2 regions of the Metallumcola ferriviriculae genome follow, and region 2 is predicted to be linked to the other one. Evidence: riboswitches for the same ligand, from Rfam matches in the RefSeq annotation. Region 2 holds a riboswitch; the other holds the start of a gene.
What was found. Region 2 has a riboswitch for lysine ahead of dapB (4-hydroxy-tetrahydrodipicolinate reductase). Riboswitches for the same ligand answer to the same signal wherever they lie in the genome.

Region 1: it holds a riboswitch for lysine, as region 2 does, so the genes downstream of both, lysA (diaminopimelate decarboxylase) here and dapB (4-hydroxy-tetrahydrodipicolinate reductase) in region 2, are expected to answer to the same signal.

Annotation. Positions count from the first base shown of each region.
Region 1 is NZ_CP121694.1:2,935,035-2,939,460, reverse strand. Features, by position in the region: gene MFMK1_RS14480 (HAD family hydrolase) at 1-530, opposite strand, end outside; gene cobC (alpha-ribazole phosphatase) at 761-1,372, shown strand; lysine riboswitch at 1,495-1,680, shown strand; gene lysA (diaminopimelate decarboxylase) at 1,815-3,158, shown strand; gene glnH (glutamine ABC transporter substrate-binding protein GlnH) at 3,342-4,139, shown strand; gene MFMK1_RS14460 (amino acid ABC transporter permease) at 4,295-4,426, shown strand, end outside.
Region 2 is NZ_CP121694.1:2,178,239-2,182,664, forward strand. Features, by position in the region: gene mqnC (cyclic dehypoxanthinyl futalosine synthase) at 1-78, shown strand, start outside; gene dut (dUTP diphosphatase) at 179-628, shown strand; gene MFMK1_RS10895 (hypothetical protein) at 743-1,078, shown strand; gene MFMK1_RS10900 (YlmC/YmxH family sporulation protein) at 1,088-1,357, shown strand; lysine riboswitch at 1,422-1,609, shown strand; gene dapB (4-hydroxy-tetrahydrodipicolinate reductase) at 1,825-2,613, shown strand; gene dpsA (dipicolinate synthase subunit DpsA) at 2,705-3,592, shown strand; gene MFMK1_RS10915 (dipicolinate synthase subunit B) at 3,613-4,200, shown strand; gene MFMK1_RS10920 (aspartate-semialdehyde dehydrogenase) at 4,307-4,426, shown strand, end outside.

The DNA.
Region 1 (4,426 bases), 760 kb from region 2:
AATGATGCAAGTGCCTTTTCTACTGGCTCCGGGTCTGGCTTATGCTTTTCCACATCATCAGCAGTAATCACCACTGAAAACTTATTTTTAAGCTTTAGGAAATCCAAGGTCATTTCCGTGCCCACTTTGCTCTTTGAAGTTACGATAGCCAAAGTAAACTGTTTGCCCAGTTGGTTAAGTAATTCTTCGGTGCCCGGGTAAACCTCCATACAGCGGTTGTGTTCTCGGCGGTAAAAGTATTGGTAGCGATCAAAAAACTCTTCTACCCGAAGCTCACCGGCAAACTGCCGCCCGATTTCTTTAAGCGGCAGACCAATCAGCCGCATGACATCATCGTTACCCCAGTTTAAACCCATTTCCTTGAAAACTTTAGCATACGTTTGTTTGATCAGCGGCAGTGAGTTTGTCACTGTACCATCCAAATCAAAAAGAATTGTTGTTAACATATTTTCTTCACCTCTTAGTTGGCATACTTGTTTGATTAAAGCATTATATACTAGTTTCTCCCATATCAATATTTTTTCCTTCATGACTACCCCCAAAAAGGTTTTTCCCTCTGCAAGTTGGCAAATAAAACAAGGAATTATTATGATGAATTAGAATAACAAATAAAAGGTAAAAGTAATCTTAGCAGCTCATGATAACCGAATTACTTTAATGAGGAAGCCCGTGCCTTAAAGCTGTGAGTTGGACGCCCCAGTAATACTTACCGCTATATGCTTAAACTATTAGGAATTTAAAACGCTAAAGGAGAAGGATTATGCTTGAAATGTATTTAGTCCGTCATGGCGAAACATTGTGGAATCAGGACCATAAATATCAGGGACACCAGGATGTACCCTTAAGTGAAGTGGGCCGAAGACAGGCGAAAGAATTGGCACACTGGCTTAAAGAAGTGCGATATACCGCCATCTATGCCAGTGATTTATCTCGGGCCTATGATACCGCTGCTGCAGTTGCGGATAGTAGAGCGATTAAAGTAACGGCAGATAGACGACTGAGGGAAATCAATTTCGGTACATGGGAAGGCCGTACCTTTAAAGAGATTAATAAGATTTTCCCTGACATAGTCAAGCAGTGGATGGAAAACCCGGCGGAAGTAAACCTGCCTGAGGGAGAAAGCTTTGCCCTGGTTAAGAAACGGGCCTATCAGGCGGTGAAGGATATTGTAGCAAAGAATGAATATGCCGGTAAAGTGGCAGTCTTCTCCCACGGTGCTACTATCCGTACCATTCTTTGCTCCGTATTGGATTTGCCTCTTAAAGCCATGTGGCAGATTGAGCAGGGGAATACAGCAGTGAACATTATCAAATTTCCAAAAAACCATCCACCCATAATATCGCTGCTTAACAGCACATGCCATCTGCAATAACTTGACAAAATGGTGTCAGGCACCATTTTGTCAAGTTATTGCTAGCCTGGAAATTAGTTGACATAACGTGGTGTCTGTGTTAATATATTTTAAAAGAATATTAATGCCTCATCTCTTGATGGAGGTGAGGTAGAGGCGCGAATTAGCCATTACTACTATGAGTGAGGAGGGCACCTGTGATCTCATAGGAAAGGGGCATTCGCCGAAGTCCAAAAACCGCTGCTGTTTTTGGGCTGGGTCTACGCTTAATAGGTGTAGGACTGTCACTGGTAGCTGCCCTGGCTGTCCGGTGGAGAACTATCTCGCTTACCTGGGAAAGAGATGGGTGTTTCTATGTGCGCCATAATACGGCGGTGAGGAATGCTCACTGTCGTTTTTTGTTTTTTTAGAGATAATATTACATAGAGTATTGGTAAAATCATCAAAAAAGGAGAGGAACCAAATGAAATTTCATGGCACTATGAAGATTAATGACCTAGGACATCTGGAAGTGGGCGGCTGCGATACCGTAGACTTAGCCAAACGGTATGGCACACCCTTATATATTTTTGATGAGACGAAAATGCGGGCAACCTGCAGAGAATATTATAACGCTTTTACCGAAAAGTATCATAATGCCCAGGTTCTTTATGCCAGCAAGGCATTTTTAACTACGGCAGTCTGTCGTATTATTGAGGAAGAGGGTCTGGGTCTTGATGTGGTCTCCGGCGGTGAATTATATACAGCTCTTAAGGCCGGCTTTCCGATGGACAGAGTTTACTTCCATGGTAATAATAAGACGCCTGAAGAGCTGCGCATGGCTTTGGATAATGAAGTGGGCCGGATAGTGGTGGATAATTTTTATGAGTTGGAGATTTTGGATGCTTTGGCTCGGGAACGTCACTGCGTGCCGGAAGTACTACTGCGTATTACACCAGGTGTGGAAGCGCATACTCATGATTATATTAGGACCGGACAGATTGATTCTAAATTTGGTTTTACTTTACCCAACGGGCAGGCCTTGGAAGCGGTGAAAGCAGTCAAGGAAAAGCATGTTTCTTTTCGGGGAGTACACTGTCATATTGGTTCGCAAATATTTGAGATGGAATCCTATGTGCATGCAGTTGATGTAATGGTACAGTTTGTTGCTGACATTAAGCGGGAAACAGGATTAGCTGTTGAGGAACTTAATTTGGGCGGCGGCTTTGGTATTTATTATTCTGATGGTGACCAACCGGCAGCTGTTGAAGAATATGCCGACATGGTTATGGCTCGGGTGAAAGAGAAAACTGAGGAGTTTGAGCTATTATCCCCCCGGGTGTTGGTAGAACCTGGCCGGTCTATTGCCGGTCCTGCCGGCAGCACACTTTACACCATCGGCTCAGTCAAGGAAATACCCGGTGTTCGTAAGTATGTGGCTGTGGATGGCGGTATGACGGATAACATTCGCCCGGCTCTTTACCAGGCTAAGTACGAGGTTATCTTAGCCAATAAAGCTGATAGAGAATTGGAGCAAACAGTTTCGATTACCGGCAAATGCTGCGAATCCGGTGATATGCTTGCTTGGGACGTAGAACTGCCCCAAACTGAGGCCGGCGATCTCATGCTGATGCCCTGTACCGGCGCTTACGGCTATAGTATGGCCAATAATTATAACCGTCTTACCAAACCGGGGGCGGTATTGGTTAAAGACGGGCAGGCGGAATTAATAATTAAGGCCGAGACTTATCAGGACTTAATTCGTAACGATGTGATGCCGGAAAGATTGGCAAAAAAGAAAGAAGTTTGTCTTCAGTCTATTGGTTAGCAGACGGGCCTATACGGCCCTTTTAAGTTTTCTAGAAATTTTTTCAGTCGATTTTTAGAAAAAATCTGGACTGTATACAGTATTTATGATAATATACCTTCATTTACTTTTGTCATAGCATCGTGTATAATATAATATGATTATGATGTGGAGAGGCAGACAAATTTATGGAGGAGGAAGAATATGCGTAAGAGTAAGATATTGGTATTGTCAATTGTATTATTGTTGGGGGTTGGCCTTTTAGCCGGTTGCACAGGAGACGACGGTGGACAGGCAGGGGAACAACCGAAAGATAAGGCAGAAAAACTAGTTGTTGGTGTTGATACAAGCTTTGTACCTTTTGAATTCCGTAATGAAGAAACAGGTAATTATGAAGGTTTTGACATTGATATGTGGGCCGAAATTGCCAAGCGTTTGGAAGTAGACTATGAGTTAAGCCCCATGGATTTCAACGCTTTAATACCGTCTCTGCAGACGGATAAAATTGATGCAGCTATTGCGGGTATGACCATTAAGCCCGAACGTAGAGAGAAAGTTGACTTTTCCATGCCTTACTATGATTCCGGATTATTAATCATGGTTAGAGCCGATAATTCTGATATTCAGGGTAAAGAAGACCTAAAGGGTAAAGTGGTAGGAACAAAAACCGGTGCTACCAGCTATGATTTCGTAGCAAGTATTGACGGCGTGAAGAAAAACACTCCTTTCCCGAATATCACAGATGCTTACATGGCTTTAAGAAACGGTAATGTAGACGCTGCTGTCCATGATGCACCTAACGTGAAATATTATATTAAGACTGCTGGTGACGGCGAAGTTAAAACCGTTGGCAAATTAATGGAAGGTCAGTCCTACGGTATTGCTTTTCCTAAAGGCAGCGAATTAACTGCTCAGGTTGACGAAGCACTTCAGGCAATGAAAGATGACGGCACTTACAACGACATTTATGAAAAATGGTTCGGTAAACAACCGGAGAAATAGGTTTTATTAGTGTTTAAGGACCTTGCTATGATATGTGGATGATAAATTTATTCACGGATAAGTTGTTGGTTCTAACTGCAGTATAGAGCGTAACCCAGTGTTACGCTCTAACATTTATATGAGTAAAAGTGGTAAATATCCCCAGAGGTGATTTAATGGATTTGCAATTCAAGTATGTCGCTCAGGCCCTTCCGTTTTTATTAGCTGGAATGAAGCTTACTATTATTTTTACAGTGGGCGGCCTGGCTATAGGTTTTTTTCTAGGTGCTATTGTGGGCCTAGGCCGT
Region 2 (4,426 bases):
ATAATTCATTGTATTAAAGATGCGGGATATAATGCTGTGCAGAGACGCACTGATTATAGTTTCATTAAAGCTTACTAATGTGAATACGTTTAGTTTTGCTAAAATTCGGGGTTTTAAGACATATCCTCGCTTATAGAAGTGGGGTCCTTAAAATCAGATAATAGGAGATGTTTTACTAATGTCTATTACTCTGCCTGTTTACCGATTGTCGCATGGACAGGGGTTACCGCTGCCGGAGTATATGACCGCTGATTCGGCGGGAATGGATATTCACGCGGCCTGCGACGATAAAATCACTATTAATCCCCAAGATATCATCTTAATGCCCACCGGTATTGTCATTATGCTTCCCCATGGATATGAGGCCCAAGTGCGTCCTCGTAGCGGCTTGGCCCTAAAGAAGGGTATAACCCTTGTTAATTCACCGGGTACCATCGATGCGGACTATCGAGGAGAAGTGAAATTAATTATGACAAACTTAAGTAAAACACCGGCGGTAATTAAAAGGGGCCAGAGAGTGGCCCAGTTAGTAGTTTGCCCCATTACAAAAGTAAAACCGGTGGAAGTATCGTCAGTTGACTGCGACACAAAAAGAGGGAATGGTGGTTTTGGGCATACAGGTGTTTAAGCGGTGATTCTGCACTTATAAATAGCTAAAATAGAAACATATAAATAATCCCTGTGCAAAGTTTGGTATACCTTGACCCGTCCAATCATAATAATAGATTGGGAGGAGATAGATTTGCTAGCGGGGATTATTTTTTTATCCATTTTATCGATTTTAACTCTTCTTGCTGCAAGGGAAAAGCAGCGATTGCGTAATTTAATTAGTCGCAATCTATCGGATGATACCATAGATTCCCCTTTTTCCAAAGCTTTAACTGATTTGGTAGGCATTGCCGGGGGGATTTATTTATCTTTAATTATGCTGATTACGTTTCTAGGCATACATATTCCTGAAAAGGTCGCACTATTTGGCATTGATATTGATCCTATTGCTGTAGTTGCAGTACTAATGACACTGCTTCAACCATTAGCATTACGTTTATGGTATTACCAAAAGCTATCGGGAAAGTGAGGGGTTACTATGCTTTTAAGTGAATTGGTGGGTAAGGAGATTGTAAACATTTATAATGGTGTCAGGCTGGGGGTAGTAGGTGAATCGGATCTGGTAATAGATGACCACAGTGGCGAAATTGAATCGATCATTCTTCCCAGCAAAGGTAATATGATTAATTTTTGGACAGAAAAATCTCAGCTGATCATTCCCTGGCATGCTGTAAAGAAAATTGGCAGTCAGGTAATCATTGTGGAGTTAGATGACTCTCATGGAGTAATGCATCGCTATTCTGTTTAATTGACAATAATTACTTATTATGTTAACATATAAAAAATTCTATATATGTACCTCATCTCTTTCGGGGTGAGGTAGAGGAGCGGTGAGTCATCAGTAATCCAGGTTAGCGGAGGGTTACCATGAACTTGGATGAAAGGGGCCATCGCCGAAGTCTCTATTGGGTGACCCCCCAATGGGGCTGGGGTTATGCCGAACAGGTATAACACTGTCACCAACGGATATCCCGACCGGTGGTGGAGAACTATCTCGCGAAGGGGAAGAGAGGGGTGAAACTATGTAGTTTTACTGCTGGGGATTCCTTCAGCAGTTTTTTTGTATCTGTCAGACGCCATGCCGCCGGGCACTGAAAATTTATAATTTCGGGGTAGAAATCACTTGTACACGTATGAGTAAAAATTAAGTTCTTTTATATTTTGTTCTGGCAGGATCGATGGTTTTCTATGAGAGAGAGATTGAGAAAGGGGGTAATGAAAATTACTAAAGTTGTACTCACTGGGGCTAACGGCCAAATGGGGCAGGCAATGCTAAAGGTATTGGATAATGAATCTGACATCGAGGTTGTGGGCGCAGTGGACGTTAACGGCGGAATGCCTCTTAATAAAGTATTAGGTAATGATAATCCCTTAAAAGTTGAAGTTAGCTTAGCTGAGGTCCTAGCAAATACCCAGCCCGATGTTTTAGTGGATTTCACTAACGCAAGGGCGGCAGTGGAAAATGCATCTGAGGCTCTGAAAAGGGGTGTGCGCCCTGTAATTGGGTCGACTGGTTTAAATACAGAGCAGGTGTCTCTATTACATAGCTTATGCGAAGAAAATCGCTGCGGCGCACTTGTGGCACCAAATTTTGCTTTAGGAGCTATTTTAATGATGCGCTTTGCTGTAGAATGCAGTAAGTATTTTCCTGACTGTGAAATAGTTGAACTTCATCATGATAAAAAAATAGATGCTCCATCGGGTACTGCAGCAGCAACGGCTAGAATGATAAGTGAATCCCGTACTGCAGCCAACTCACCGGTTGAGCATCGTGAGAAAACATTAGGTGTGCGTGGTGGAGAAATATTTGGTGTTCCAGTTCATAGCATCCGGCTGCCCGGCTTAGTTGCTCACCAAGAAGTGATTTTCGGCGGAGAAGGTGAGACGCTGACCATTAGACACGATTCGCTGAACAGAAGTTCGTTTGGCGCGGGCCTAGTGTTAGCGGTAAGGAAAGTTTTAAATCTTGATAGGATGGTGATTGGACTAGAAAATTTATTATAACACCTCACAATCAAATAAGTGACAAGCACCAAAGCCATGGCAAGACATATAGTGATACTACATTACCAATGGAACAATGGGAGGGAAGATAGTGTCTCACATTCTTGCGGGCAAATCCATCGTAGTATTAGGTGGAGACCGGCGTCAGCTGTTTCTGATGGAGAATTTGGTTCGAAAAGGAATAATGGTTACAGCTGTAGGTTTTTCCAAGGAATTGTTGCCGAAGGGGGTAGACTTTTCAACGGAAATAAACTCTGTCTTGGAACACGCCTCCGCTATCATACTACCGATGCCGGGAATTGATAATCATGGTCAGATCAAAGTAGCCTTCAGCGAGAAACCACTTCGTTTAACTCATGAAAATCTTCGAAACATCCCAAAGAATGTTCCTGTCTTAGTGGGAGCAGCTAACGAGCAGCTAAAACAATGGTCAAAGGATTATGGATTTAAGCTGATTGAAATTGCTAATGATGATCAGTTGGCAATATTAAATTCTATTCCAACTGCTGAAGGTGCCCTAGCATTGGCTATGAACGAATCGCCGATAACTTTGCATGGCAGTTTCGTAATAATATTTGGGTTTGGCAGGGTTGGTGTTACTTTGGCTCGGTTGTCAAAGTCAATGGGAGCAGATACATGGGTAGCGGCGCGAAAACCATCGGCTTTGGCAAGAGCTAGCGAAATGGGTTGCGGCCAAATTCTAATGGCGGAGATGGACACTATTCTTTCTCGGGCAGATTTTATATTTAACACGGTTCCTCAGTTAGTGTTAGGGCAAAAGGCAATAGACTATTTGCCACCTTCCGCCGTAATAATTGATTTAGCCAGTGCTCCTGGTGGCGTCGATTTTCAATATGCCCAGGAGGTAGGAATCAAAGCTCTTCTTGTACCTGGCCTGCCTGGTAAGGTTGCTCCCAAGACTGCTGGTGAAATGCTGGCTCGTGTTATCCCCAGAATTCTTTCCGAAACTCTCCCATAAACTTTGGAGGTGCTTGTCACATGACCTTAAAAGGGAAAAACGTAGGTTTTGCATTTACAGGTTCACACTGTACCATGGATAAAGTTATGCCATATTTGAAAGGCATTGTAATTGAAGGCGCTGAGGTATTTCCAATATTTTCAACAGCGGTTTGTCAAACTGATACCCGTTTTGGTGATGCAAAGAAATGGCTTGCTCAAGTCGAGTCAATCACCGGCAGAACGCCGATTAGTACTATAGTGGAGGCCGAACCCATCGGTCCGCAAGGGTTTTTAGACGTGATGGTAATTGCTCCCTGCACCGGTAATACTTTGGCTAAATTAACCAACGGCATTACTGACGGAGCTGTATTGATGGCTGCCAAAGCGCACTTGAGAAATAAAAAGCCATTGGTTCTGGCAATCTCAACTAATGACGGGTTAGGTTTTAATGCTAAAAATATAGGTATCGCTATCAATACGGCCCATATCTATTTAGTTCCTTTTGGTCAGGATAACCCTGAGGAAAAAAGCAATTCCCTAGTAGCCATGATGCAGCATTTGCCCGAAACTATCGAACAGGCTTTATCAGGGAAACAAATTCAACCTATGCTAATTCAGTATAAATAATTGGAACGAACTTGCGGTAACTGTAAACGACGGTTCTTGTTCCATATCATGTAATAGGGTACACTTTAATTAATAATATCCTAGAACTGTAAAGGGGGATGTAACATTGAAACAATACAATGTCGCAATCGTTGGTACAGGTGCTGTCGGCCAGGCATTGATGGATGTCTTATCAGAACGGCGTTTTCCTATTGGTAAACTGAAACTGCTGGCTACCAGTCGTTCT